One region of the Dysgonomonas sp. GY75 genome, then DNA from elsewhere that is predicted to be linked to it. Evidence: riboswitches for the same ligand, from Rfam matches in the RefSeq annotation. Region 1 holds a riboswitch; each other region holds the start of a gene.
What was found. Region 1 has a riboswitch for cobalamin ahead of IR083_RS04690 (TonB-dependent receptor). Riboswitches for the same ligand answer to the same signal wherever they lie in the genome.
Positions count from the first base shown of each region.

Region 1 (10,376 bases):
AGGAGAATGGTGCGCTGACAGAATCACCCCAATATTTTATCATATGAGGTCCCTTATCTTCAGGCATAGGGATATAGTAATTGATACCGTGCATATCGAGACGTACACGTTGGTTATCGATACGTCGTTCGAAATCTTCATAACTCTTGTTTTCTTTTGCAGACCAGGTTAATTCAGATAAGGCTATTATGCGTGGATATATATCATACTCCATTTCTTCTCCTGTATAATTATATTCATTCCACATATTCGCCTGAGCTCCCAGTATGTGGTGCTTCTTATCGTCATCTATTAGTCCGGGAACAGGTTCGTAATTATAGACTTTGCTTAATGTCAGATATCCGCCTATGGTTACTGTCTGGAGATTGGGATCTCCTTGGTATTTGTCCACATACAGCCATGCTCCCGGGGTCATAATTACATCATGTCCCATATTTGCAGAGGCAATGCCGCCTTCTTCTCCCCGCCAACTCATAACGGTTGCAGATGGCGCTAGTCCACCTTCGAGTATTTCGTCCCAGCCGATCATTTTCTTGTTATGCTTCAGCAGTACTTTTTCTATCCGCTGAACGAAGTAACTTTGGAGCTTCTCCTCTGCGCTGTGCTCTTTATTGCCTTTCAGCCCCAGTTCTTTGATACGCGCCTGACATTTCGGGCATTTCTCCCAACGTAGTTTAGGACACTCGTCCCCGCCTATGTGAAAATATTCGCTCTCGAACAGAGGGACTACTTCAGCGATCACATCTTCAAGAAACAGAAATACAGAATCGTTCCCCGCACAGAAAACATCCGTTGCAACACCCCAGATATTACGTACTTCGATTGGTTTTCCTGTGCATGATAATTCCGGATAGGCATGCAGTGCCGCCACAGCATGGCCCGGAAGTTCAATTTCGGGTATCACCTCTATGAATCGTTCTTTGGCATAGGCTACTACTTCTTTCACCTGTTCCTGTGTATAGAAGAATGGCCCATAGGTGTTTCCTTCACCTTCGGTGCGTACAGCACCCATCTCTGTCAGTTTAGGGTATTTCTTTATCTCGATGCGCCAGGCCTGATCTTCTGTCAGATGCCAGTGGAACTTATTGATTTTGAACATGGCTAATACATCCAGTTGCTTCTTGATAAAGTCCACATCAACAAAATGGCGGCATACATCGAGATGCAATCCACGGTATTTGAAACGAGGTTCATCTTTGACTGTTACTGCCGGAATATTCCATGCTATATTTTTAATAAGGGTAGGACTTTCTATTTCGGCAGGCAGTAACTGCATAACTGTTTGCATACCATAGAATAATCCTTGGGCCGTTTTCGCCTGTATATCTATACCTTGATGTGTTATGTCTAATGTATATCCTTCATCATTGAGAGTGAGGTCGGGTACAATATTCAGGCTTATGTAATCAGAAGCCGGTTTGTCTTTTACTGTTTTAAGGTCATATCCGGTTGAGGCCTTTATCTTTGCGGAAAAATAAGCAGCAACCTTTTCTATATCTGTATTGCCTGCGACGAAAACAATCCTCTTAGAAAGCTTGAAAGTGTCTTGCTTTTGTATCAGTTCGAGCGGGATAGGAGTAATGTTTATACTTTGGTTGTAAGGCTTCTCTACAGTTGGTTCCGGACCGTTGCACGACGTTATCAGTACCATAGCTGTCAGAGAAAACAAAGGAACTAGTTTTTTCATTAGCATAACGATTTAATTTTAATTAAGGGCTCTCTATAATATACAAATATAGGGATCGTTTAGCTTAGTTGTATTTTAAATCTGTTAATTAACATTTAGGTGATATGTGGATGTAAATGTTAAAAAGAGAGTGCCGTCTATAAAAGCTTCAGAAAAAGATACCAATTACCTCTTTGAAGAAGTAAAAAGCAAGAATGAAAGCTACAGCCAGTTTCATTACAGTTCCGGTCATAAATCCGATAAAAGCTCCAAACCCGGCCTTAAGAGCGGGCTTTGGTTCTTTGCCGTCTATCAGTTCTCCAATAAAGGCTCCTAGAAACGGGAAAAGGATAATACCGAAGGGTTGAAGAAAGAACAGACCGAAGATAATCCCTACCGCACTACCCCAAATACCCTTCTTCCCTCCGCCGAATTTCTGGGTACCCCATACCGGGATATAGAAATCGAGTATTTGTACAATGATGACAACAATGGCCCATATGATTAAGAACTGAGTGGAAAATTCAACTTTCGACGTCAGATGTAAAAGAAAGATACCTGCATAGCTGAGAGGAATACCCGGTAGTACGGGCATGATACAACCCACTATGCCCGTGATAATGAGAATTGCTCCTATTATGGTAAGAATGATATCGATAGCCATTTGTTATATATTTCTACAAATATAATAACTAAATAATAGATGCATAGGAGTTTCTTTTCTTAAAATAGATCCATCAGATCATCCATATCTGCCCAGTAAAGATGTGTATAGCCTGCGATAACATTCTTGTAACGCAACAGTTTGGTATCTGTAACTTGCCCTTTGGCTGTGTATTGTTGTACAACGCTTTGTTGTTCGCTTTTTATGGAGGAATAGTGGAATTCGTGTCCTTTCAGCGACAGACCATTATACTTGAATTGTCTGTAACCCAGTTTGAGCTTCATATTCTCCATTGTGGCTTTTTGGTCGAAAATGTTTACCATCGGGTATTCAGTACCATTTTCATCGGAGATAGATGAAGACAGGTACATCATGCCTCCACATTCGGCGAGGACTTTTCCTTCGGCTTCAATGTAATGACGGATACTGTCCTGCATTGTCCGGTTATTACTTAATTCGCTAAGATATAACTCCGGGTATCCTCCGGGGAGATAGACAAAATCAGATTCAGGCAGATGCTTGTCGTGCAGCGGGCTGAAATAAGACACTGTGCCTAATCTTTTCAGGTATTCGATATTTTCATGGTACATGAAATTGAATGCCGCATCTTTCGCAACACTGATTCTTAAATCCTGTGAGGATACGCGCTCCTCTTTTGCAGCCTCTATATCCGATTGATTTCTGCGAGTAATGACCAAGAGCTTATCTATATCTATATGCTTTTCTATCAGGTCAGCAGCCTTGTCCGCGAAATCATCGAAGCGGTATTGTTCGTCGATATTCAATCCCAGATGGCGGGATGGAATTTCTATATCAGTATTCTTGGGCAGATAGCCTAATGGTTCAAGTCCTACATCGTGACAGGCATCTTTTAGGAAATTATAGTGGCTTTCGGAAGCTACAAAATTGAAAATGACACCTGCGATATTCACCCTATCAGAGAAATTCTTGAAACCATAAAGCAGGGCCGCCGCCGAATAAGCCATCGACTTCGCATTCAGGACTAAAATGACAGGGATATCCAGTTTCTCCGCTATTTGCGCACTGCTTCCATTCATGCGGTCGTATCCGTCGAATAGTCCCATGACACCTTCGGTAATGCAAACATCTTTACCCGATGAATATTTACGATACAAATACTTCATATGGCTTTCTGACGATAAGAACAGGTCGAGATTGACTGATTCGGTTCCTGCTGCCAGGACATGATATTTGGTGTCTATATAGTCCGGTCCACATTTAAAAGGTTGTACACTCAGACCTCTGTTTCGGAGTGCCCTCAATAAACCTAAAGTAATTGTAGTTTTACCGGAGCCGGATGCTATTGCCGAGATAAGGAGATGGGATGTATATGCCATGATTTTTCTTTTTCTTCAGCAAAAGTATAAAATATGGGATATGAAACTCGTATCGGTGTATAGAAAATAATATACTTGCAAATTATTTCCTTAAATACTTTTTTCTGATATTTAAAAAAATTAACTTTGCCGCCGCTAAGGTGATGTAAAAAGGCATCCGTCTTTTTACATGAAAAGGGAATCCGGTTAAAGTCCGGAACAGTGCCCGCTACTGTAAGCTCTATTCAGTTAACAGTTAACAGTCATCAGTTAACAATGTTTCTGAAAAAAGTCTTTGAACAAGACCAAATACCACTGTTTCACAGTAATCAGTGATACAGTAATCAGTTAACAGTTTTTTTTGACTGTTTACTGATAACTGCTAACTGTTTACTGAAAATGGGAAGGCCGTTCAAAGATGGAGTAAGTCAGGAAACCTGCCTAGCATACAATAAATTAAATATTCTCGGGGCCAAGAATATAATTACTAACATTATACTTCGCATTTTAATGAGAAAAAAAGTATTGGTTACAGCCATCTTGTGCTGTATTGTAAACATGGCATTTGCTCAAATGACCTTAAAGGGAAAAGTCGTGGATGAAAATGAGAAACCTGTTGCGGGTGCCAGTGTATGGATCGAATATACCACACTGGGAACTTCGACGGACGAGAACGGAGAGTTTAGTTTGCAGAGAGTACCCGAAGGCAAACACAGATTAAGAGCATCGACACTCGACTACAATGGAGCTAAGATTGATATTGCATCTTCCCGCGAGGATATCTTATTTGTCTTAAAAAAATCCCCGCTGAAACTTAATGAAGTAGTAGTTACAGGTACAGGTACGCACAACAGATTAAAGAATACCCCTGTAGCAATGGATATGATAACCAAAAAGGAACTGGAGAATATAAATGTCCCTACATTCGAAAATGCCATGATGTCCATCAGTCCATCCTTCTCTTTCATGACTAACGCTATGGGTTCGTATATGCAGATGAACGGATTAAGCAATCGTTACATCCTTGTATTGGTAGATGGAAAGAAACTGGCAGGAGATGTATCGGGTAATACAGACTTGTCGCGGATAAATATGAAGAATGTAAAGCGTATAGAGGTGTTGAAAGGTGCTGCATCTGCATTATATGGATCGGAGGCAATGGGAGGGGTTATCAATATTATCACTGAGAATCCTAAAGAATCCATCTATATAACATCCGATACCCGCTATGCCGAATATGGCCAATTTTCGCAGGCTATAAACGCTGATATAAATTACAAATGGCTGTCCTCATCAACTTCTTTTCAGCGTAACCAGAGCGATGGCTGGCAGTTGAACACACAGGAAACATCGGGAGATAAGTTGATAGATACTGATAAAATGGCTGTGAACACGAATTATTCTGATGTGGTGAGTCAGAAATTCACAGTAAAGCCGGCTAAATCTCTAAGCATATACGCAGAAGGAAGCCTCTATGACAAGAAGCTGAAAAGACCAGTATCGTCATATGCGTATAATATGAAATATGAAGATTACAATATAGGAGCGGGAGCAAGGTATATGCTTAAAGATCTGGCTGTAATTACATTGGACTTATATACTGACAATTTTGAATATTACCGTGAATACATCAAGGATGATGGAAATTATAAAAACGGAGATGAATCGAAAGAAAGAAGACAAAAATACTATGATGCCAATCTGAAAGGTATATTCAACTTAGGAAAATATAACCGTATTTCGGTAGGAACGCAATACCAGTTGGACTATATCGAAAGCCAGTCGGATACAAAAGACGGTTCGAGAGATGTATATACATATTCGGTATATGCGCAGGATGAGATAAAGCTGCTGGATAGCAAACTGCAATTCGTGCCGGGATTCCGCTATGTTTATAATGAAGCTTTCGGTAACAGGCTTACGCCAAAGTTGTCGGGAATGTATTCACTCGACCATTTCAATTTCAGGGCATCTTATTCAGCCGGATTCCGCGCTCCTGATATGAAAGAACTATATACAAGGACTATAACACGTTCTACTTTAAGCCTTGGTAATTCTGACCTGAAGCCGGAATCATCCAACTATTACTCACTCAATACTGAATACCACAACGATTTTCTGACAGTTTCTGTTACAGGGTATATTAACCGGATAAAGAATATTATCCAGACAAGGGATGTTACAGAAACGATAACCGAAGACGAAAAGAATGAAGGGATAAAGAAAAAACAGGTATACACCAATTCATCCAGAGCTCGTGTAAACGGATTCGAAACCTCCGTGAATTCATATCTCGGAGCAGGACTGAGTATAGGGTTGGGCTACAGTTATGTAAATTCCAAGGATTACGATACAGGTAAGCCGTTGGTACGTTCCAGCAAGCATATTGGTACAGGAAATGTAAACTGGAATAAAAAATGGTGGATTGTAGATTCGAACATAAACTTTAACGGACGGATACAGAGCAGCCGTTATATGGGAGATAAAGATCCTGCGCGCGCATATAATCAATGGAACCTGGCGACCCGCCATCGTTTGAAGAATTTCAACGGTTTTGTTGTAGAACCGGGCTTCGGTATCGAAAATATTTTTGATTTTGTGGACGACAAGCCTTTCGGCGCAAATTATGCTACACTGTCTCCCGGACGGGTTTTCTATGTGAGTTTGTCTTTAAAGTTTAGCAAATAATCAGGATATATGAAAAAGATTTTAGCAACTATATTACTATATATTACAGTCTTACCGTTTTTTGCTCATGGTGGTGGAAATTATGAGCATTCCGATTTCTTCAAAACGATGAAGCCGGGAGATAAGGCTGCTATTCTGATGGTGCATTTTGGAACTACACATGCCGATACCCGTGAGCTGACCATAGATGCACTGAATGATAAAGTGAGGAAAGAATTTCCTGAAGTGGAATTGCGTGAAGCTTATACCTCGCGCATAATTATCAAACGCTTGGGCGAACGGGGGATAAATAAACAGAATCCGTTAGAGGCTTTGAAACAATTACATGCAGATGGATATACCCATGTTTTGATACAGGCATCTACGATTATCGACGGAGTGGAAATGGAATCACTGGAAAAGAATGTAGACGAAGTGGAGCCCTTGTTTAAAGATATACGCATCGGTAATCCCTTGCTTTACACTCCTGAAGATTATGAAAAGGTAACAGAAATACTGACAGACGATACTGACAGTCAGATAGCTTATGTCTGGGTAGGACACGGAACATACGATGCTACTACGGCTCAATATGCAATGCTCGATTACATGCTGAAAGCAAAGGGGCATAAAAATCATTTTGTGGGTACGATAGAAGGCTATCCCGCTTTTGAAGACATGCTGGCGCAGCTGAAAGCTTCGGGTCTGAAGAAAGTTGTGCTGACTCCTTTTATGTTTGTGGCTGGTGAACATGCAAAAAACGATATTGCCGAAGACTGGAAGAATGATTTGGAAGAAGAAGGATTCACAGTGGAACTTCAGTTGAAAGGCTTGGGGGAAAATCCAGCGATACAGGACTTGTATATTTCCCATCTCAAATTTAAAGCCGGACACCGTAAAATCGGAATAATGAAGAAAAAAGCCATCTATGAAGTTACGGGGGAAGTAATGCATTAATAAAAGACAAAAAACAAATGAAAAAATATCTATATATAATCATCGGTACCATGATGATAGGCAATGTATTTGCCCAAAATAAAAATATGACAGACACAATCTTCTCTATTCGGGAAGTAGAGGTTGTGGGTACTAATCTGAAAAAGAACGAAGTAGGCAAACTCAACGTGCCTCTCCAATATTTGCCGCTTTCTGTAACTACAGTATCGGCAAATACCCTGGATATGAGAGGTATTGTGAATATGCAGGATGCTGTAAAGTTCTTGCCTAACACCCGTATGCGTACTACCTATGGTGCATATCAGCAATTTGAAGTTCGGGGATTCGATTTTACACCGATAATGATAGATGGGGTGAGAGATGAACGTACTTCTATTACTAATTCTGCTCCTTTACCCGATTTGTCTTCGGTAGAGTCTATCGAATTGCTCAAAGGGCCGGCTTCTGTTCTGTACGGGCATTCTACAGTCGGTGGTGTTCTGAACGTGATTAGAAAAGCACCGACATCAAAGAACACATTAAATGCACTGATGAGCTACGGGTCATGGGATAATAAGAGGGCTATGATTGATTTCGGTGGAAAATTTTTCGGTCCGTTCAATTACCGGGCTGTCGTTAACTGGTCGGATAATGAAGGTTACAGATATACCAACGACAAACGCTTCTCCGGCTATTTCGCTTTGGGCGGACAATTGGATGCCAAGCAGGAACTGGATATACGCGCCGGCTTTAACCGTGACTGGTATGGCACGGAGATTGGCCTGCCCCAGCTTATGGCGAATGATGTTTATAATACGGATGGCAGTAAATATTTGTCGAAAGGGGATATGCTTCCCGGCCTGAACAGGAGGTGGCGGTACAACAATGAATCTGATTTTATGATAAATAACGGCTCGAATGTCTCTGTCCGCTATAGTAATAAGGTATCGGAATCATTAAAGATTGAAAACAGATTGGCCTATAATTACGATAATATAGACTATTTCAGTACCGAAACATTGTCCTATATGGAAAGTGCCGATCCTATATACAGTCATTATTATATGAAGGTCGATGCCAAAACAAAGGAACAAACAAAGCAATATATTTCTTTGGATACTGTACAACTCACATATCCATTACGTTTTGCTTATACAGTGCATGTGATAAACGAACAGCTAGAAGCATCGGGGAAAATTGAGTTCGACAACGGTATGAAATATAATTATTTGGGAGGATACAATTTCGTTTATTTTTATCGCAATACTTATCGTGGTTATGGAGGTACAAATCCTCAAACAAACAAAACTTATCAACTTTCCGATTTAATTGACGGACCTGGCTTGAACTCTAAAGTCCCTGTTTATAATCCTCACAGTATGGGATATATGGACCCTCTTTTTAGTGCGGGAACCGCGACACGTAATATTACAAATGGTGTTTATCTACAGAACTTGCTGGAATTATCAGATCAGTTTAAAGTGATGGCTTCCGGCCGTTTCGATCATTTTTTGTTTAAAACAGCCACAGCCACAATAAATCCAATATCAAAAGAACGGAAATATTCAGATCAACCTGAATTCGACAAAACTACAACTTCCGCTTTTACATATAGGCTTGGCGCAGTTTATTTACCTGCTACAAATCTTTCTGTATATGGATCTTTTGCCAACTTCTTTATGCCGTACCGGGATATAGTAAGTTCTAACATTATCTATATCAATGGCGAAGGTAACAGGTTCGAACCCAAAGACGGAGATCAGGCATTCAAACCTCAGACGGGATATCAGGGGGAAATCGGTGTACGATATTCTCACAATAACATCTTACAGGCGACAGCAAGCGCATTCTATATCCGTAAAAACAATGAAAAGAAAACGTTGAAGACAGGAGTGGTCGAAGACGGAGTAACAAAAAGTGTAGTAGGCGTTGTCGGATCATCGGAATCGAAAGGCTTTGAGTTGGAACTGACGCTTACCCCTGTAGACAATGCGGCCCTGTCTTTCGGTTATGGTTATACCGACGCTACTATCCGCGATATAAAGAAAAATGAATACATGGAAGAAGAGATACAAAAAGGAATGCGTCTGGCAGGAATTCCCAAGAATACATTTTTTGCGGCGGGAAACTACCGGATATCTAAGGGGGTGTTCAGCAATCTGGGTTTCAATCTGACAGTTTCATACACAGATAATGTATACAGAACAGTCGACAAAGGCGTTGTATATCCCGCATATTGGCTGACCGATCTGGGTATTTCATATAAGCTGAAAAATGGAATACAGCTAAGGGCGAATGTCAATAATGTATTTGATGAGAAATATTATAATCAGTCATTGGGTACTCAGATGGTGCCGAGTATGCCTCGCAACTACCTGTTTACGCTGGCATACAGCCTGTAGAATATGCTGAAAAATATACTATATTCTATTCACAGGATACTGGGGACACTCCTCAGTATCCTGTTCCTCGTTTGGTTCCTGTCCGGATTTGTAATGATATACCATACGTTTCCAAAAGCGACCGAACGGGATAAAAACAAGCATATGGATATATTGCCGGGAGATATGCCTGCTCTCGATTCCTTACTGGCTAATAATATCCCAAACGGTAAAGAAATATCCGCGCTTACGTTGAAATCCTATGCCGGAACTCCTTTTTTTGAAGTAAAAACATCCGATAGTATTTATAAGATTCCGGTAAATCCGAATACGAAACTAAAAACCTCACTGGATTATAAAGAGATAGAAAACTACGCTCAACGTTGGTGCCAGGCGGAAATTGTCAAGGTAGATACTTTGCGGGAATTGGAACAATGGATTCCTTTCGGACATTTGAGAAAAGATTTTCCTATCTATAAATTCTACTTCGGAGATGAAGGCAAGTCGCAGCTATATATTTCGTCCGTATCGGGAAATGCTTTGCAGTTTACAGACAAAGACAGCCGCTTCTGGGCGTGGCTGGGCGCGATACCTCATTGGGTATATTTTACATCGCTCCGCCAGAATTCGCAGCAATGGATGGATGTTGTCATATGGCTTTCGGGGATAGGTTCTGTTATGTGTGTTGCCGGGCTGATACTGGGCATCCGTTCGTATATAAAAGA
Region 1 covers NZ_JADCLQ010000009.1:79,633-90,008, reverse strand. Annotated here, with positions in the region: gene IR083_RS04705 (family 20 glycosylhydrolase) at 1-1,687, opposite strand, end outside; gene IR083_RS04700 (DUF456 domain-containing protein) at 1,836-2,330, opposite strand; gene IR083_RS04695 (cobyrinate a,c-diamide synthase) at 2,390-3,688, opposite strand; cobalamin riboswitch at 3,810-4,127, shown strand; gene IR083_RS04690 (TonB-dependent receptor) at 4,178-6,355, shown strand; gene IR083_RS04685 (sirohydrochlorin cobaltochelatase) at 6,365-7,291, shown strand; gene IR083_RS04680 (TonB-dependent receptor) at 7,309-9,672, shown strand; gene IR083_RS04675 (PepSY domain-containing protein) at 9,676-10,376, shown strand, end outside.

Region 2 (10,376 bases), on a different contig from region 1:
AAATGGTCGATGCTGGGAGATACGATACGAGTATATAATGGAATTCATAAAGATGGAGACATTGTGAAACTCGGCGGAAACCTAGAGAAAGCCACGATGGTAAATCTGAATAGTAAAAATCTGGAATTTGCTACCGGCGCGGGTAACCCCGGAGGATTCTCCGTAAATGATACGGTTTTTGTTGTAAATGGTAGGATTGTCGGGTCCAAACCATCTTCATATACAATAAACAAATCAGCTCTAAAGGTCAAGGAGACAGGCAGCAAAGTATCGATAGAAAATCAATTGAAAGTAAAAGTAAAAAATGATAGTATGCTTGTCCGAAACGACAGTGTAAATATACATGGCCAGCTATATTATGATAACAACAAAAGCGACATCAACGGAAAGGTACTTATTTCCAAAGCATCCGGTGTTGCTTTTTGGGGTAAGCTAAAACCGGATCTGATATTGGGTAAAACTTATCTTAAAGGCAAAATTAAAAAGGCGGGAACAGGTACAAGCACTGTCTGGATCCAAAATACAAGTCAAAATATAAGTGGCCCATGCATTTCCGACACACTGACACTCACTCCGGGAAAATGGCTTATATTCTCTAAATTTGCAACAAAGACGAACTATGCATCTCAGAAGATGTTTACCTGGTCCCATATATTTATTCCGGGCCAAACAGTGCCGACAGCAACTATCGGCGCCGATGTAGAAGACGCAACGTCAACATCGTCACCTGAACTAACTTACCTGATCGATGTATCTGCTAATACAAAAATCTGTGTTGTAGCCAGTTCATCCAACAATCAGACATGGCTGGTAGAAGAAGATGGTACCGGAGCAGCCAAGGTAGAGTTCGGAGAACCTTATTTTTTTGCTATTATGATAGAAGATTATAATGAAGACGAATAACACCTTATTATATATAATAGAAAATAAAATCTTTTAAAGAAGATATACATATATAAAATGAATATATATGATCTTTGAAAAATAAGCCATAGTATTTTGATATAATTTACAAACACAAAACTATTTACATTATGAAACATAGATATATCCTTATTCCCATTTTTACAATATTAGCCATAGGTTCTACCAAAGGACAAATAGTTATAGGGACGGATAAAGAACCCGAGAAATTCTGTATTGTAGAAGTAGAAAGTAAAAAAGGAGGTATACGTCTACCGAGAATACCAGATACCAATAAAAATAATATGATAACAACACACTCATTAACGAGTAATCCTGAGTCTGCGGGGCTGGTTATCTATAATTCAACGAATAATATTATCGAATTCTGGGACGGTAACAAATGGGTAGCTTTGTCAAATAAGATATCAGGGGCAAACGGCTTAACAGATACCAATGGCAAAGAGCTATGGCTAGGAGGTAAGCTCGATGATAACACAACTGTACAACTGAATAACAACGAATTGAAGATACAGCATAATCCTGCTGCAAAATTTATTATCAATGATACAATGGTTGTAGTAAACAATAAGATTGTGGACATACGCGTCGCCCGGGAATTTATGGTTAACGATACGGTTATAAGTATAAAAGGAAAGTATGTAGATATGCGACCGGCCATCTTATCTATTAATAACAATACATTCAGTATGAATGAAAGCGGAAGAACCAGAATGACCGGAACGTTCCAGTATACAGATGGCACCCAGGATCAAGGACATCTGCTTACAGCCAATAATAAAGGTGATGCATACTGGGGAGCATTAAGGCCTTTAGGGACTGTAAAGTCAACTTCAATTAACAACAACAAAGGTTTTGCCAGTAGCACAGTACAGGTATCTGACGGTATGCTTGAATTGCCTGCCGGACAATGGCTGATATTTGCTAAATTCAATTCGAACATGAATGCCTCACTTACAGGAATGTATCATTGGATATTATTATCTTCAAAAACACCGAGTCAAAGCAGTTACACCACCATATCCAGAGCCGGAGCCAATCCAGAGAAGAAGACTGCCGGAACGGGTATAAAGTCATATGCCACTCCATTTATATTACATTATGTAAACATAAAGGAGAAAACTCAATATATTATACAGGCTGGCACCAGTAACGCAGGCAATTCGGCTACTGTATCCGAAACATGGATAGGTAATTCTTATTTTTATGCACTGCGAATTGATATTCCGACCGACTAATAAACAGAAGTTGAAATATAGATAAAAAAACATTTCAATTTTAGTTTTGCTTTTTCAAAACAATCTTCCATCTCAAATATAAGAGAGGTTGCCTTTCTTATGTTTGAGATTTTTATGAGTTCTTCCTCTATATCACATTCTCTCTTATTCCTGATAAGCTCTATAATACTCCTCACAAATAATTATCGCAAAAAAGTAAATCTTCTATAATATTGTGTATCTTTGCACTACTTTGTTCCATTAAGGATGAAAAGGGAATCAGGTGCAAATCCTGAACAGACCCGCTGCTGTAAGCTCTGGGAATGTTTGTATCAAAATACCACTGTTGCAAAATGGGAAGGTGATATAAGCAAGAGTAAGTCAGAAGACCTGCAAAGTAAATATTTTCGACAGCTTTCGAGGAATAAGGCTTAAGAAACATGCGTAAAAGAATTCAATTACCTTTCTTTTTCTTTGTTCTTATCGGATGCTGCAATTATACTAAAAGATATATTTTGCATAGATGAGAATTTTATTTTCTGCCTTTTTATTTTTTTGTTCTTTCGCTTGTACATCCTTACTGGCCCAAACAAATGATAGTATCAAGACACAAAAACTATCGGAGGTAGAAGTATCTGCACATATAAAGCCATCGGCTGCCCGTTCAACCACACCGCTGCAAGTGATAGACAACGCCGAAATGGAACGGATCGGCATACTATCCGTATCGGATGCTGTACGCAGATTCTCGGGCGTCAGCATAAAAGATTATGGAGGTATAGGTGGCATGAAAACGGTATCTATCAGAGGTATGGGGGCACAGCATACAGCAGTAAGTTATGATGGAATAACAATGAGTAATGTACAATCCGGACAAATAGACATAAGCCGTTTTTCTCTGGATAATGTCTCTATGATTTCTTTATCGATAGGACAATCCGATGATATTTTTCAATCCGCAAGGTCTTATGCTTCCGCCGGAGTACTCCAGATAACAACATTACAACCGGCTTTCGATACTAAGCGAAATACATTAAACACAGGGGTCAAAACGGGATCATTCGGACTATTAAATCCAATGGTTTACTATGCCCATAAAATTAACGAACAATTTTCTATTTCCGTTAACAGCGGATGGGAACGGGCAGACGGCAGATATAAATTCACATATAAAAATGCAGAACAGACCGAGGAACGAAAAAGAAGAAATTCTGACGTAAGTATCTGGCGTACGGAGCTTAATTTATATGGCAATTTGGGTAAAGGTGGAAATTTAAATTTCAAGGTGAATTATCTGGATTCGGAAAGAGGCCTGCCAGGATCGGTAATTTTTTACAAAGACGATAATGATGAACGAGTATGGAATAAGGATCTTTTTGCCCAAGCCTATTACAAAAACACGCTTTCGCATAAACTGGAACTAAAGGCACAGGCCAGATTTAGCCGTACATATTACAAATATTTTGCTCTAAATAACAATATATCAGGCAGCAAACAAGAAGACCGCATTACCCAGTTTGAATATTATGCCTCTGCAGGGATTTTATATAAGCCAATAGAGGATATCTCCATAAGCCTTTTCGAAGATGTATTTCAAAACCGTCTTAACAGTAATTTTACTGATATAGACAGTCCCTCCCGAAATTCATCCCTAACCGCATTAGCCGCACAATATAATAATAAACATATCACTATTACCGGTAGCCTGTTGGCTACATATGTAAAAGAGGATGCCAAATCGGGAGAAGTTCCTGATAATAAGAAGAAGATAACTCCATCTATCAGCCTCTCTTACCTACCTTTTTTAAAGACAAACATAAGATTACGTGCATCTTATAAAAAAATATTCAGAGTGCCTACATTCGACGATATGTATTATATCAGAATGGGAAATATCAACCTAAAACCAGAATATGCTACTCAATACAATACCGGATTGACATGGGTTGGGAAAATATCAAACAAAGTTGATCTTATAAGTATATCTGCTGATGGATATAAAAACAAGGTAGACGATAAGATTGTACCCTTCCCGACTATGAATATTTTCAAAATGCGTAATTATGGAAAAGTAGACATGACCGGATTAGATATTAATACACGCCTGCATAGTGAGCTTTGCAGAAAGTTATCTATCGAATTAACCGGAAATTACAGCTACCAGAAAGTTATCGACATTACTGACCAAGAAAGTAAAAATTATAGAGACCAGATACCGTATACTCCGCGACACTATGGTTCAGGTGCTATAAGCCTGGAGAACCCATGGATAAATATAGCTTATACTTTAATCGTATCGGGTAAGAGATATGCATTGGATCAGAATATACTTGATAATGAGATAGAATCATATACAGATCATAGTATTTCTTTAAATAAGTCTTTTGATATAAATAAAAGTAGATTACGGGTGCAGCTCAATCTGATTAATTTATCTAATAAAAACTATCAGATCATTAAGTATTATCCTATGCCGGGGCGGTCATTTACTTTATCAGCTAACTATCGTTTTTAAATTATATAGAACAGTAGCATACTGTTAAGTTGTAATAACATATTATTAAATACATTCTTTTACTTAATAAAATATTATCTATTATGAAAATGAATAAATTATTCAATGTTCTCTGTTTAATCTCGCTACTAACTTTTTCTTTTATATCATGTAGTGATGATGACAATGATTTTTTTAATTCTGTTGAAACTCTCCCTACGGATATAGCTTTTCTGGACGTAAATTTGAAAGGTGGCGAAATTAGTGGTGATTTAACATGGAAAAAGCCAATCAATACATCTGAACTTTCGTCCATTGTTATTTATGCCTCAAATGACGGCACTACAAAAGAAGCAAGAATAGATGAAGTATCGATTGATAAAGAGAAATATACTATAGAAGCAAGAAACTATACTAAATATCTCCTGCTCGTCCCTAAAAACAAAAAAGATGTAGAAGGATCTACCTTTGCCAAGGTAGAAATAAAGGACGAAACCGGTAATAACGTTGTCACTGATCTGACATTTGAGGATACAGATTATACAAAAGACAAAATAGCAGGAAAGTTATCATGGACCAAGGCTTCCGGACACATTAATCTTTCAAAACTGATAATCTATACCTCCGAAGATGGCACTATCAAAAAAGATAAACTAGCTGAAGTAAATCCGGATATTGAAGAATATACTATAGCAAGCCGTGATTTGAGCAAATACTTCATAGTCGTTGCTACTGATGCAACAGATACAGAAGTCGAAGACTTTGCCAAAATTGAAGTAAAAGATGCTTACGAAGTTTCGGGAGTATATATTCTAAACAGCGGAAAGATGGGAAATAACAACTCAAACATCTCATTCTACAATTTCCTTACAACAGAATTTAAAACTAAAGTATTCGAAAGCGCAAACGGAACAAGTCTGGGAGATACAGGCCAGGATATGGTAGTATACGGATCTAAAATGTATATCGCCGTTTATGGCTCCGGAGTTATATACGTAACGGATAAGCAAGGAAAGAAACTGGCAGCTATCGAATCTGTAAAAGGAGACAAAAAACAGCAACCTCGCGGACTAACCTCATATGAAGGGAAAGTATATGCAACTCTCTATGATGGCTATCTTGCAAAAATAGACACCACTAAACTGGAAATTGAAAGCCAAGTAGCTGTAGGACGTAATCCTGAATATGTACGTGCGGCAAATAATAAACTATATGTCGCCAATTCAGGTGGCTTGGATTATAATACTCCTTTAGGATACGACAAAACAGTTTCGGTTGTAGATGTTGCTACATTCAGAGAGACTGAACAAATTCCTGTAGTTATTAATCCTGATAAAATGGCGGTTGATAGCGAAGGGGATATATATGTAATTTCGAACGGAAATTATAGTAATGTACCTAATACTCTGCAAAGAATTGATGCAACCACGCATAAAGTAACCAGTGTTGGTAATGCAACTTGGATGAGTATGAATAACGATAAGTTATATATCATTTATTCGCAATACGATGCCAATTGGAATCAGGTAGTCAGCTACCATGTTTTTGATGCCAAGACAGAGAAGATGCTGACAGATAAATTCATAACAGACGGAACAACAGTAAATAAGCCGTTTTCTATCAACACCGACCCTGTTAATAACTATATATATATCGGTACATCGGACTATACCAATAATGGAGACATGTACATCTTCACCGCTGATGGTAAATTAGTTAAAAAATTAGATACCGGAGGTCTTAATCCGGCAGGTGCATATTTTGCAAGCTGGATAATCAGATAATATATGAAACTCTTAAATATCACACTACTCTTTTCTATTATCCTCATTCTGGCGGGCTGCAATAATCGCAAGCCTGCCGGACAGGATAATATTAAGCCGCAAACGGGATACACTGTCTATTATGCCAAAGGCTTTCAGGTAAAAAAGTATGATGAATATACTACCGTGTCGGTGCGTGATCCCTGGGATACCACGCGCATGCTGCAAACATATGTGCTGGTGGCAAAGAATAAAGATTTACCCGCAAATCTTCCTAAAGGCACAATTGTAAGAATACCTTTGGAAACTGTGGCAACATATTCCACCATCCATTGCTCTACGCTGAACGAACTGGATGCAGTGAACCTGATAAAAGGTGTATGTGAACCTCAGTATATAAAGCTATCCAATATACAGGATGGTGTAAAGAGCGGGGCAATAGTAGATTTGGGGATGGCCAGTAAACCCGATACCGAAAGATTGATCATGCTCAGCCCTGATGCTATCTTTGCAACTCCCATACAAGGCTGGACATACGGTAGCATAGAAAAAGCAGGAATTCCCATTTTGGAAACGACCGATTATACCGAATCGCATCCGCTTGGACGTGCCGAATGGATACGCTACTATTCTTTATTTATCGGGAAGGAGCAATTGGCTGATTCGCTGTTCGCCATTACCGAAAAGAATTATAATGCCGTTAAAGACGCTGTGGCCGGAACGGCAAACCGACCTTCCGTATTTACGGATATGCGTTATCAGAACAAATGGAACATGCCCGGAGGAAAAAGTTTTATGGCAAATATGTTATCCGATTCGGGGGCATCGTATTGCTGGTCTGATGATAACTCGACAACTTACATGCCTTTGGCATTCGAATCGGTGTTAGACAAGGCGGGTGAAGCAGATTTCTGGATAATCAAATATAACTGGCCTAAAGATATGACATACCAAAGCCTGGAAAAAGAATATAAACCTTATTCCCATTTCAAGGCATTCAAAGGAAAAAATATATACGGATGCAATACGGCATATTCAAGTTATTATGAAGATTTACCTATCCATCCGGATTATATATTAAAAGATATGGCGTATATATTCCATCCGGAACTCTTCGCCGGATATACGCCGAAATATTATAAGAAAATCGGAGAGTAAATGTATATAGGTTTGTAAAAAGACTGTGGTCAGAAATTCTGCCACAGTCTTTTTCTTTATGTATCAATAATAATGAACGATATCGATCACATATGAGCTTGACATAGCCCCCGGATTAATACCCGGTTCACCCTCGGGAATTGGTAAGTTGTACTTCCCGAAATACTCCTTCCAGCCGTCCGTTACCTCTTCGGTATCAGCAGATTTGAAAGTCATCGTATTCAATGGAAATACAGGAATACCGTGATTTGCCCTGAGCAGAATTTCATAAATAAGCTCCGAACAATAATACTTATCATTACCCAGGATAAATCCATCATCATAATCTTTGCCTATAAGGGCTAACCCTTCACTTAATGCATCAGGAATACTGTGCCTGTATTCTTCTTTCAGCCGCCCCACGACCGATTTGGGATAACAGCCTTTTCCCCCGGGATACAGATAATCATTCAAAGGTGCCTTTGCTACTTTGGGACGGGTAGCTTCGATTACATAGACACTGTCATTATCGTCGATATAAACGATACCTACATGCGTAAACTGATAATCTCCAATACTGGCTGTTACAGCTTTAATCGTACTGTCAGTCCCACTTGCGCAATCTTCCTGAAAAATCAGGTCTCCACTCTGGAGCTTGAAATCTTCGGCACACAAGGTCATGCCTGATAAAAAGAGAACCATTAATAATATTGCTTTCATATAATTATATAGAAGAAAGTTCTAACTATTCTTTGGCATTACTATCTGAAAGTATAACTGATACCTCCCATTAGCCAGAAACCTGCCTGAGGTATATTTCCCCTATCGAAGTAATGCGTATCATAGAGATTATTCAAATTCAGATTGAATACCACATCTTTGTATTCATAGTTCAATTTTAGGTCAAGAGTTGAAAATGCAGGATAATGCTCATCACCCACTTTTACCAAATTTTCATATTTTTCGTAAGTGCCCATCCGCTTTTGGAAGCGAAAATACCAGCCGGCCGAAAGCCCTTTATATATCTGATGATTGAATTTTGCCGTAAACTTATCCCGCAAATAGTTCAGCGAATAGATGGATATGAGGCCTTTCGTGTCTCCATCCTGATGCATACGGGTGTAATCCAAAGCAAGGGACGATTCTTCTCCCAATGCGGGAAGTATATCTCCGATACGGAATTTAGCTCCCATTTCCACACCTTTAGTATCTATCTTACTCAAATTCCAGGAAGTCCATTTTTCGTCTGTTGGCTTCTCCTTCACCCAGTCTATAACATCACGCCCCCACAAAAGAAATCCTGTGACATAAGCGCTAAAGAAAGATTCATTATACTTCACGCCAAGCTCCAATGATTCAGATTTTTCAGGTCTCAGGTCGTTACTTACATCATGTGTCTCGGTTTCATAATATAGATCTGTAAATGTGGGCATACGTGTTGACTTACTCCACGACGACGATACATTTATCTTATCCGAAGGACGATAAGTAACGCTCACCGATGGATAGAACTTATATTGATTGTCTCGTAATGTATTATGATTCATCAGTGCCCCGGCAGATAACACAAACCGTTCTATACTATATGTGTGTTCCAGTGATACACTGGTATTAGTCCGGTCATCATATTTCGTATACTTGCGGTGTGGCTCAACCATAAGTGTCCCTAGCTTAGTACTCATAATATCTTCCCTGCGTATTTCACCCCCAAGGCTGGTATTCCCAAACTTCGACTTGTATGAGAAGATAAGGTTAGCCCCGTAAGTATCGCTGCGGTGATAATTCCGCCCGTAATCTGTATCTTTCACCAGATCGAATTGGTCGTGATGCCTGTTCCAATAAATTATAGGAACTATTTTTAACTTGGAACCGAACTCTCCTTTCAACGAGCCCATATATGTACTGGTGCGTTCGTACTGATTTGGAAACTTAGGAGAATAGAATGTATTGGCCCCATACTTTTTATCATTATAACCCAGCTGCAGATCCAGTTTAGATTCATTTTTCAGTCTGAAGCGTGTTTGCCACAATACATTGTATATATCATAATCACTATTCGTAATATAGCCGTCCGAAGAATTATAACCTACCGACAGGCTATTGGTTGCCATACCCGTTTTTGCCGTACCACGCACTTCCATTCCCCGAAGTTTGTGCATACCCGATTCCACACTGGCATAAGCTTTATAATCTGCATTCTTTTTGGTAATGATGTTGATTCCTCCTGAGAAGGCACTTGAACCGTAAATGAGAGCCGATGGACCATGAATGATCTCAATACGTTCAATGTCGGAGAGGTTGATGGGAATATCGAAACTGTAGTGCCCTGTCTGGGCGTTTGAAAGGTTTACTCCGTTGAGGAGTACTGCATTTTGGTCAAATGATCCGCCACGGATCGAAATATCGGCTTGTACACCGTGCCCGCCTCTTTGAATTACGTCTATGTTAGCGGCGTAAACTAACAGATCCTGAATACTTCGGACGGGTGACTGCTCAATTTGCTCTTTTGTGATTACTGTAACAAGTTTAGCAGTCTGGTTGACTGGAGTCTCTACCCGGGATGCCGTGACCATTACTTCATCGAGTTCCTTTTCCAATACTTTTTGCTGCTCACCATCAGAGGTAGTCTGCGCGGTAATTGTAGATACAGTGAGGAATGAAATAGCACAGCCTCTCACCACTCCGATGTTTACAATCCGGTGCATACTATTAAATGCACTGTAGGCCTTCCGGACAAAGCGTTTGAAACGGTAGACCGATCTTTCCTTAAAATGTTTTCGATTCATTTTTTTAGAATTTGTTAATAAAATAAATTGTCGCCGCAAAAGTACGGATTATAGA
Region 2 covers NZ_JADCLQ010000052.1:10,976-21,351, reverse strand. Annotated here, with positions in the region: gene IR083_RS19505 (hypothetical protein) at 1-903, shown strand, start outside; gene IR083_RS19500 (hypothetical protein) at 1,035-2,162, shown strand; cobalamin riboswitch at 2,378-2,554, shown strand; gene IR083_RS19495 (TonB-dependent receptor plug domain-containing protein) at 2,665-4,656, shown strand; gene IR083_RS19490 (YncE family protein) at 4,740-6,419, shown strand; gene IR083_RS19485 (ABC transporter substrate-binding protein) at 6,423-7,556, shown strand; gene IR083_RS19480 (YiiX/YebB-like N1pC/P60 family cysteine hydrolase) at 7,620-8,255, opposite strand; gene IR083_RS19475 (TonB-dependent receptor plug domain-containing protein) at 8,297-10,321, opposite strand.
Region 2: it holds a riboswitch for cobalamin, as region 1 does, so the genes downstream of both, IR083_RS19495 (TonB-dependent receptor plug domain-containing protein) here and IR083_RS04690 (TonB-dependent receptor) in region 1, are expected to answer to the same signal.

Region 3 (10,376 bases), on a different contig from region 1:
TCTTCGGCCTTGACTTTAAATTTCTGGTCGATCTTATTATTCCATAGTCCGTATATACTGTATATAGAAGCCGAGTCTATTTGTATACGGTATTCATTATTATATCCCCATTTATTCCGGATAGTATATTTTCTCGGATTTACACTATCGGCTTCCAGTTGGAACGGAATATCATGATATACAGTATCCCTCAACTGCTGCAATTTTATTTTGTTGGATAAAGTGTCTGTAATAGGCTCCTCAAACAACAACGAAATACTTTTGTATGTATCCCATGTAGAAGAAAGGTTATTCACTATGTTCAGGAAAGTGATCTCAGGCTCGTCGCTTTCTCCTTCCTTTTTCTTTTTTTCTTTCTTCTTATCGTCTTTTACCGGTTTTCGGGTTCTGTCCATAAAGGTCAGGGTATCGGTTACCGGGAGGGATTGATTCAGCGTATCTGTCTTCAGGTAAGTAAGCCGGATAGACAATGTATCTATTGCCATCACCTCTTTATCCTTGATCCAGTATGTAATAGTATCGTTTTTAGGCGTCCTCTCCATTATGAACCAGTCTTTATTTCCATCAAAGTTCAACGGCTCCACCTGAGGCATCTCCGTAGGTGCTCCGAAGAAGAGGGAGAGTTTATTTTGAGTACGCTCATGTTTTTGCAGGAACTGCCGCTGAAAGCCGGATTTGAACGTACGTAATACTATATTGTCCGGCAAAAAGCGAGTATATTGTACTGCCACAACGGTATCTATCACTTTCTTTTCCTTGTCCACATAAGTGGTATCGAAGCGCGAAGCCCTTTCGGATGCCGGCTCTATGATGGTTTCCATAAAAGCAATGGCTTCTGACGGATTATCATATATATAGTCGCGGTTAGAATCATCCAGCGCATACAACTTATATTTGCCGGGAGCAACACCACGAATGGTAAAGTCACCGGATTCATTTGTACGGGAAATGCGTTCAAACTTAGTTTTGGTAAAAGCAGTATCATTCAGGTTAGAATGAAGACCGACATAAATACCCTTTACAGGCTCCAGATTATCTGCCGTCAATACTTTGCCCGATACGGCCATAGAGTCGACCACATCGCCTGTAGAGAAAGAGAAGGAAAAATTCTCTATCGGATTCTTCTCATTGTTATCTACAATAGAATTTGTAAAGTCAATTGTATATGTTGTATTCGGCAATAAAGTGTCCCTAAGCTCCACATTTACTTTTCTGTTTACCGTATTAATAACGGGAAAAGCCTTCTGGGGCGGGGTAATGATTACATTTTCCGAAGGTCTTTCTATGGTAACATTCTCATCAAACTCAATGACTATCTTCCCTTTTTTCACTTGAGTTGCATTAAATCCGGGATTACTACTTACCACCTTAGGGCCTTCCAGATCGTAAGCGCCTCCCGTTGGGGATGCCATATTGGCACAAGCTACTGCAATCAGGGAAATTGCAACTAAAATAAGCGAAAATAAGATATGCCTTTTCAAAAAATGTAACATCTGTTTTTCCAAGTTTTACGCAAAAATACAACGTTTTATACATAAATATGTCTCTAAGGACATAAAATAGCTTAAATCAATCTCCAATCAGAGGCCCCTGACCACGGAAAGCGGAAAAATACATGTGATCTATGCAACCCTCTAAAAGGTAACAAAAGTAACATATATTTCAGCTTTTAGCTGATAGCTATTAGCCGTTAGCTTGGCTATCGCACAAATAACTTTACCATAAATAGAAATACTGTTCTTAAAACTTACTACTTGTTAAAAAGTAACACAGGTAACACATATATCAGCGAACAGTTATCAGTGAACAGTACTCTCGCGCAAGGACGCTAAGTCGCAAAGTTCAATTTACAGCCCATTGTAATATTTTCATTTATTAACTATATTTTGTTAAAATCTGACACATCTGACAACTTTTCTTCTATTTTTTACTTGTGTTTTTTATATTCGTTAACAGTGTATGGTTAAAAAGTAACAAAGGTAACACTGAAAACAATTAATAATTAAGAATGAAAAATTAATAATTAGCTTGTCAGACAGAGTGAAGCATCTCTTTCATAAAAAAGTGACGAACTTAACAGGTTTTACATTCTCTTTGTAGGGGCGAATAAACATTCGCCCGATATTGATTGCGGGCGAATGTTTATTCGCCCCTACAGTTTTCTCAAAAGGTAACAAAGGTTACACCTTTTTCAATTAACTTGTATCTCGTATAATTTTCCGTTCTTCACTTAATTCTTACTACTTATCCCAATACTTCAAAGAACTGTCAGCTAACGGCTACAAGCTATTAGCTATATTCATAGATAAAGTTTTCCCCAAAACTCATAATTTTTTCCTAACTGAATTCGCAAGTATTATCTGGCTTTCATTTCCCATATTGAACAATAAATCAATAATGCTCATATTAGCTACAAATCCGAATTTTTGCTCAAAGACCTGATAATACGGTACAGGTGAGAAATCGGCATCCAACAGTTTCCAATCTTTTTTTGGATGGATCAGTTCTCTGAAATCAGACTCCGTATCCGTAAATTCGGTCTTATAAACCGCCGTATGCTGTATTTGGGGCAGATTTATATCCAACAAATGGAGAATCAGATTATTTAATTCTTCATTATAATCGAGCAGAAAAGAGAACTTTTTATGATAGAATGGATAGAAATCGTCCTGATAATATTCAAAAAAAGGTGTCGAATTATAAGCCGATACAATAGCATTCCAGTGCATATGCTGCCAGTTACCATGCTGGGCAATCCTGATATCTTTCATCAAAGTCTTATCTTTTGATGAATGTTCGACGGGAATAGACAGGGATATTCCACCATTTGCCGAAACAATGGTGCAACGGTTACGATATGTTTGCTTTATATAATTGTCGTTTTGTTCGATAAGAACACGGCCGGCAAGAAGAAACTTGGTATAATACTGAACCGGAGCGAGGTATGCAGAAGAAAGGTATATGCTATTTGATTTCATCGGTCACTTATTTTATAGAAGAGAAACAACGTTCCTTTCTTGTGCCGTTTTCATCCGAACTATACCAAATCAAACTGGCCTTACCTACAATACTACTGAACGGAATGAATCCGATAGACCTTGAATCTGTGGAATGAATGCTGTTATCGGACAACATCCAATAATAACTGTCTTCAAAAGTATATTCCATTTGTTTTATACCATCTATCAACAGTTCTCCTTTCTCTATTCTTACATCTTTTCCTTTCTGCTCCTGCAAAATCATCTGCTTATACATAATAAGGTTATTTTCATCCATATCTATTATTTTCCCTTTAAAGGGAATAAGGAACATATGGCTTATTAGCGTATCTTTTTTGCAGGGAACAAGCGTAAGCGAATCCGATAAACTTTCATTCAGCACAAATGCATCATACTTACTCAAGTGCGTGATTACACTATCACCCTGCGCCGTGCCTACGGGTATAAATATCTGCAACTCCTTAGCTATATCTTCCAGTTCTTTTTTAGCTAGTGCCTTAAAACTGTATTCTTCCATTGTATTCGGGCAGCCCGAATACGGCTTTCCATTGATAATAAACAAGCCATTCTCTACTTGCAGAGAATCTCCGGGCAGAGCGACGCAACGGCTAAGTAAAAAACTCCGCTTATCCAGCGGTTTATCTGTCTCCAGCGGATTATTGAAAAGCACTATATCATCCCTGTCCACACTGCGTGCAAAAAACCTTTTATACGGCGCTTGCAAAGCCGCAGAGTAAGACTTAATCCCGAATATTTTGTCGAAAGTGAACGGGATGCTCAATAAAGTTACCGGCATACGGATACCATAGGCCGTTTTATTTATCAGTATCTTATCACCCTTCAGCAGTGTCATTTCCATTTGTGCGGAAGATACAGAGAATGATTCAAGGAAGAATGTACGCACCAATAAAACAATGAGCAAAGTAACAAGAATTACTTTGCCCAAATAAACGTATATATTTTTCTTTTTTGAAGACATTGAATTAGTTACAGGTTACTTCGCCCTACGGGCTGTTACAAGTTACAAGTCAACAATATTTATCTTTACCCTCCCTGTAAGTCCCCCTGAAGGGATTTAGGGGGACTATTTCGTCTTATTCCCCGATGTAAATAATCTGTTCCAGCGAATCTTACCACTAAACCATCCTTTATCTTTATCCAGAGACAACCATATAAATAATGGTTTACCCACCACATGGTCTTCGGGAACAAATCCCCAGGCACGAGAATCGGCTGAATTGTCACGGTTATCACCCATCATAAAGTAATAGTCGTATTTGAATGTATAAGAATCGGCTTCCTGCCCGTTGATATACACTTTGCCGTCACGGTAGTCAAAATCATTATGTTCATAATTTTTGATGCAACGGATATAAGCCGCGACTTTGTAATCCACATCTGTATCAAATTTTATAGTTTCGCCGCGCTTAGGAATCCACAGTTTAGGAAAGTCTCCCGAATAGCAATCCTGAGTCCATGTAAGAGGATATACATAGTCGCCATTATTAGTATCACGCTTAATCCCCGCTTTTTTCTTAAACTCATTCATTGGGAATACAGCCAGCACAAAGGGTTTTTCCTTTATTTTGCTTACCATTGCTTTTGTCAGTGGGATCTGATACGCAAGCCCGAAACCTCCATTATTGTACTTAAATCCGAGACTGGCCAGTCTCAGGCTGTCTGCACCGTCTATCCCCATGGGATTAAAAGAATATACCATTTTTTGCCCCATACTGTTGGTATACAAATAGTCATCCTCGCTGGCGCCCAATTCTTCAAATATCTTTGGAGCTATCTCAGTACCGTCTGTCTGGATAAAATACAATAGCTGCATATTTTCCGGACTGACAATCGGTTTATCATTTATGTAAACAATATCATTTATAAGTTCTATAGTTTCTCCGGGCAATCCGACACACCGTTTTACATAATTTTCCCGTCTGTCTACAGGTCTGTATACTATATCTCCATATGTCCTTTTATCGCTCCATACTGCATCACGTCCAACCTTTTTAGCTATTGCATAATAATCTGCATTCTGATAATTAAGTGCTACCGTATCTCCGGACGGATAGTTGAACACGACTATATCATTGCGCTCTATGTGCCCTGTACCTGCAAACCGTTTATATTCCAATTGCGGTTTTTCCAGATAGGACTTAAATCCGCCAACAGGAAATGTATGCTGCATCAATGGAAGTGAAAATGGAGTCATCGGAGAACGCGCCCCGTAACTAACTTTACTTACACAAAGGAAGTCTCCGACTAAGAGCGATTTTTCAAGAGACGAAGTCGGTATCTGGTAATTCTGGAAAAAGAATGTATTAATGATCCATACACCTACCAATGCGAAAACAATAGCATCTACCCAGTCGAGCACTTTTCTCACATGCGGATTCTTGGCATTGCGCCATGCTCCCCACGGGATAAATTTCGTAATATAGATATCTATAAAAACGGGGATAAGAATCAATACTCCCCAATAGCCTGTCCAGATAACAAATAAAACACATAATACGCAGGCAAGGATGGCATATATCCATTGCCTTATACCGGGTTTCCGTTTTTGTTGTGCGCTATCTTTTCTCGTGTTATTTTCCATATTCTAAGTAAAAGCAGGTTTACAACCTTATTTTAAAATTTAAGCATATCATTCATTCCCAAAAAGCCTTTTTTACCTTTGGTAAATTCGGCGGCAACGACTGCACCCAAAGCAAATCCTTTCCGGCTTTTCGCATCGTGCTTGATGCTGATAATATCGGCCTCCGACTCATATATTATTTCGTGTATCCCGGGAACTTCGCCTTCACGAATACAATGAATAGCCAGATCTGATTGTTTTTCTTCAACTTCAAGATTCCACCGTTCTTTGCGGCTGATATTTTCAATGACACCTTCTGCAAGCGTTATAGCTGTTCCGCTCGGGGCATCCAGTTTATGAATATGATGTATCTCCTCCATCTTCACATCATAATCCGGATAATTATTCATTATCCGCGCCAGATACTTATTCAATACAAAGAATATATTTACTCCCAGACTATAATTCGATGCGTAAAAGAAAGTCTGTCCGCCTTCCGAACACGCTTTTTTCACTTCATCCATATGCTCGAGCCATCCGGTTGTACCTGCAACCACAGGGACTTGTGCGGCAAAGCATTTCCTATAATTATCTATTGCACTGTCAGGCGTAGAAAATTCAATTGCCACATCAGCACTCTTAAACGCTGGCGAACCGAAATCGTCCGGATTATTTATATCTATGATAGATACAATACTGTGACCTCTCGAAATAGCTATCTTTTCTATTTCATGTCCCATTTTACCATATCCGATGAGAGCTATATTCATATTTGAGTATTTGTTAAATTAATCGATAAAGCCTACAAATATACATAAAAACTTATTTCCATAGGATTTCCCTTTTAATTAATCCTTGATTATAAGCTTTTTTAAGGCCAGAGGCTTACGTGTTTGCCATCTAAGTAAATCGGTCAGAACAAGTTGCAATCCGGCATCCATCTTTAATTTCTAGTTTTCACTTAGTTAAGCCTCTTAACCTAGATACAAACAGTTAGTCGCCCCGATTCCCGATTTCTTACATCGATTAGTTATTGTTAACACTACGAAGCACTCGCTGCATCCTCTGGAAATCAGAAAATCTTTATCCCCAGATCTTTGATTTTCTTTATCTCCTTCACACTCTTCTTCCGAAAAACCAGAGCTGCAATACAAATACCAATAGCCAGACAAAACAATAGCGAAGAGGTAAGAATAAAGTTATATACTGTATTCTGCAACAAGGATGATCCTTCGATATCACTCCCCTCTTCGTATATCCTGATGCAACCAAGCATCGTACGATAGGCATACAACCCGGGAATCATCGTTATACAGGCCGGAAGCGTAAATACAACAGGCGGTGTATGTATGCGATGAGCACAATATATACCGGCAAGCCCGATGAATACAGTTCCGCAAAGTGTAGATGCAACTAAACCATAATCCGATTGCAACAGCGCAAAACGGATACAATGCCCTACTCCTCCCAACAATCCTGCAATAAGCAAAGCTTTTCGGGGAGTCTCGAAAAGAAGGGCAAAACCTATTGCCACAAAAAAGCTCAGAAAAGCATCTCTTACTATATCGACTATCATCTCTAAAAATTATTAATACCTATCAATGACATACTCATAAACATGCCGATCGCTATACATAGCAAAATAAAGCCGCCGAATGCTCCACGCGCAATACCTGTGGGTATATACCCCTCCAGCAAATCTATAATACAATTAATCAACGGGACACCCGGTATCAGAAACAACACGGCTGTTGCTACCGATATATCGGGCGATAAACCACAACCGAACAATACATTCATGCCGGAGATCGTTGTAGTCATAAAAGCAGAACTTACAACGGCAACCATCAGATTAAAACCCTTCTTTACCATTTCCTGGCGCACCGTAAGCCCTATAAGTGACGCAACAAAGGCAAAAGCCCCATCCACCCAGTCGCCTCCGGCAAGCAAACACAAACAACCGCATGCTACCCCTATAAAAACACGTATCAGCCATACAGGATGTTTCGGTGCCACTTTTATCTCATTCAGGCAATTTTCGAGCTCATCCAACGATATTTTATTCTCGAAAAGATCCCATGTCAGCAAACTGGTATTGGTCAACACACCGAAATGTGCCCCGTGATGCCTCATCCGCCTGTTTCCGGTTACTGTATTTTCGGGATTTTCACGATCTGTAACCGTTACTGATACAGCAGTAAAGGTGAGAAGCATCTCCACTTTATAACAAGTCGTTTCGGCAATACGCTGCACATTCCGGTTTATACGTTCACAGTGAGCTCCCGATTCCAGAAGAATTGTACTTACCTCCAAAATCAGATCGGCAAATTTTGTTGCGGACATGCCTTTGTCCTTTGGCCAAACATTTTCCATTTTGTTCGCTTTATAAAATTAATCTGCGGGAGAATAAATAATTCCGTCGATACCTTAAATAGAGATTTCTGTTATGCATACATAACTAAAACAATGCAACTTTGACTGTTACACAAAACCGGCTCTATCCGAACATGAATTTTCACTTCTCCGACTTGCCTCTAATCCTCGAAAGACAAAATCATACTATTACTGGCAGGTCTTCTGACTTACTCTTGCTCCGTGCAGCCTTCCCGATAGACAGTTGTCTGTCGACCAGTGGCATTGGGTATCGCCCGGAACAACATCAATGAATGTTAACTGATGACTGTTAACTGTTCACTGAAAAGAGTTTACAGCAGCGGGTCTGTTCAGGACTTGCACCTGATTCCCTTTTCATTACTTATCCGAAGATGCGGACTTGTAACACCAATAATTGGATACAAAGTTGGAATAAAAAATTGAAATAATAATATATTAAGAAAGTATTTTTTCTGTAACTATCGGTAAATCATCCGGAATAAAGATAAATTAATATTATAAATTAAACTATTTAGAAAACTTTTCAACAATATTAAAAATTTATTTATCTGATAATATGAAACTTAAAATTTATTTTGGAAAACTTCAGCATTATTTTAAGATAAATAAATCTCATTTTTGAAAACCATATAAAAAAAATAATCTACCTTTGTTGTCATATACGGTTCTGAAATAAAATCGGATGAAAAGGGAATCAGGTGTAAGTCCTGAACTATCCCCGTAGCTGTAAATTTCAAGAAAAAGTTAGGCTCTCACGCCACTGATCAACAGACAACTGAATATTGGGAAGGCGCCTAGCAGAGAAATGAGTCAGAAGACCTGCCGTGTATACATTCGTAGCTTTCGGGAGAAAAGCGATAGAATAGAATATGCGGTGACTTTACATCATTAATCTCTCTTCGCCTATTTTGGTCTCTATCCCCGTCAGTTACATTGAAACAATGTATCATTAATTAACAATTGACGACGCGAAAGCGTGTCGAATACTTTCTTTTACTTATAACATAATACAACCATGATCCAGACAGTCGTAAAAAGAGACGGGCGCATCGTCGGCTTCAATGAAGAAAAGATAATGGCAGCCATTCGCAAAGCCATGTTACACACCGAACAAGGAGAAGACTCTTCCCTGATAAGACGCATCACGGATTTTATCTCTTGCCAAGGCAACGAGCAAATGACCGTAGAGCAAATTCAGGACATGGTAGAAGTGGAACTGATGAAAAGTCCACGCAAGGAAGCGGCCAAGAAATATATCGCTTACCGCGACCAACGCAATATTGCCCGAAAAGCCAAGACCCGGGACATGTTTCTCGAAATCATAGAGACCAAATCGAATGATATCACACGCGAAAATGCCAATATGAATGCCGATACCCCGGCAGGAATGATGATGAAATTTGCAAGTGAAACAACCAAGCCTTTTGTCGACGACTACTTGCTGCTACCGGAGGTAAAAGAAGCTGTCCGCCGAAATTATTTACATATTCATGACAAGGATTATTATCCGACCAAAAGCCTCACCTGCGTACAACACCCGCTAGATAAGATACTTCAGCATGGATTCAATGCCGGACATGGCGAATCACGCCCGGCTAAACGTATTGAAACTGCAAGCATGCTCGGCTGTATATCTATGGAAACAGCCCAGAATGAAATGCATGGCGGCCAATCCATCCCTGCGTTCGATTTCTACCTGGCACCTTTTGTCAGACGCAGCTTTATTGAAGAGATAAAAGTGCTGGAACAGATAAATGGTCTTGACTATAAACATCTTTATGAGATTTCGATAGAAGATTATCTATCAAAAGACCTGACCGGGTTGCAGAATGACGAAAGAATTATCCAACATGCCATAAACCGCACAGTGAGCCGCGTACATCAGTCGATGGAAGCCTTCATCCATAACATGAACACCATACACTCCCGGGGAGGCAATCAGGTGGTATTCAGTTCTATTAATTATGGAACGGATACTTCTGCCGAAGGAAGATGCATCATGCGGGAACTGTTAATAAGCACAGATGAAGGCGTGGGCAACGGAGTAACAGCCATTTTCCCCATACAGATATGGAAAAAGAAGCGGGGAGTAAGCTATTTACCAACAGACCGGAATTACGATTTATACCAACTGGCATGCAAGGTGAGCGCACATCGTTTCTTCCCTAACTTCCTGAATCTGGACGCGACATTCAACCAGCATGAAGAATGGAAGGAGAGCGATCCCCGCCGTTTTGAGTACGAGGTGGCAACAATGGGTTGCCGTACCCGCGTATTTGAAAACCGTTTTGGAAAGAAAACATCGGTAGGCAGAGGCAACCTTTCTTTCTCTACACTTAATCTGGTGCGCATTGCTTTGGAATGCAGAAACATAGAAAACGAGAAGGAAAGGATCGACTGCT
Region 3 covers NZ_JADCLQ010000038.1:72,032-82,407, reverse strand. Annotated here, with positions in the region: gene IR083_RS16260 (Ig-like domain-containing protein) at 1-1,493, opposite strand, end outside; gene IR083_RS16255 (WbqC family protein) at 2,325-2,978, opposite strand; gene lepB (signal peptidase I) at 2,986-3,945, opposite strand; gene lepB (signal peptidase I) at 4,084-5,601, opposite strand; gene dapB (4-hydroxy-tetrahydrodipicolinate reductase) at 5,634-6,350, opposite strand; gene IR083_RS16235 (threonine/serine exporter family protein) at 6,653-7,156, opposite strand; gene IR083_RS16230 (threonine/serine exporter ThrE family protein) at 7,159-7,953, opposite strand; cobalamin riboswitch at 8,130-8,381, opposite strand; cobalamin riboswitch at 8,620-8,816, shown strand; gene IR083_RS16225 (anaerobic ribonucleoside triphosphate reductase) at 8,990-10,376, shown strand, end outside.
Region 3: it holds a riboswitch for cobalamin, as region 1 does, so the genes downstream of both, IR083_RS16230 (threonine/serine exporter ThrE family protein) here and IR083_RS04690 (TonB-dependent receptor) in region 1, are expected to answer to the same signal.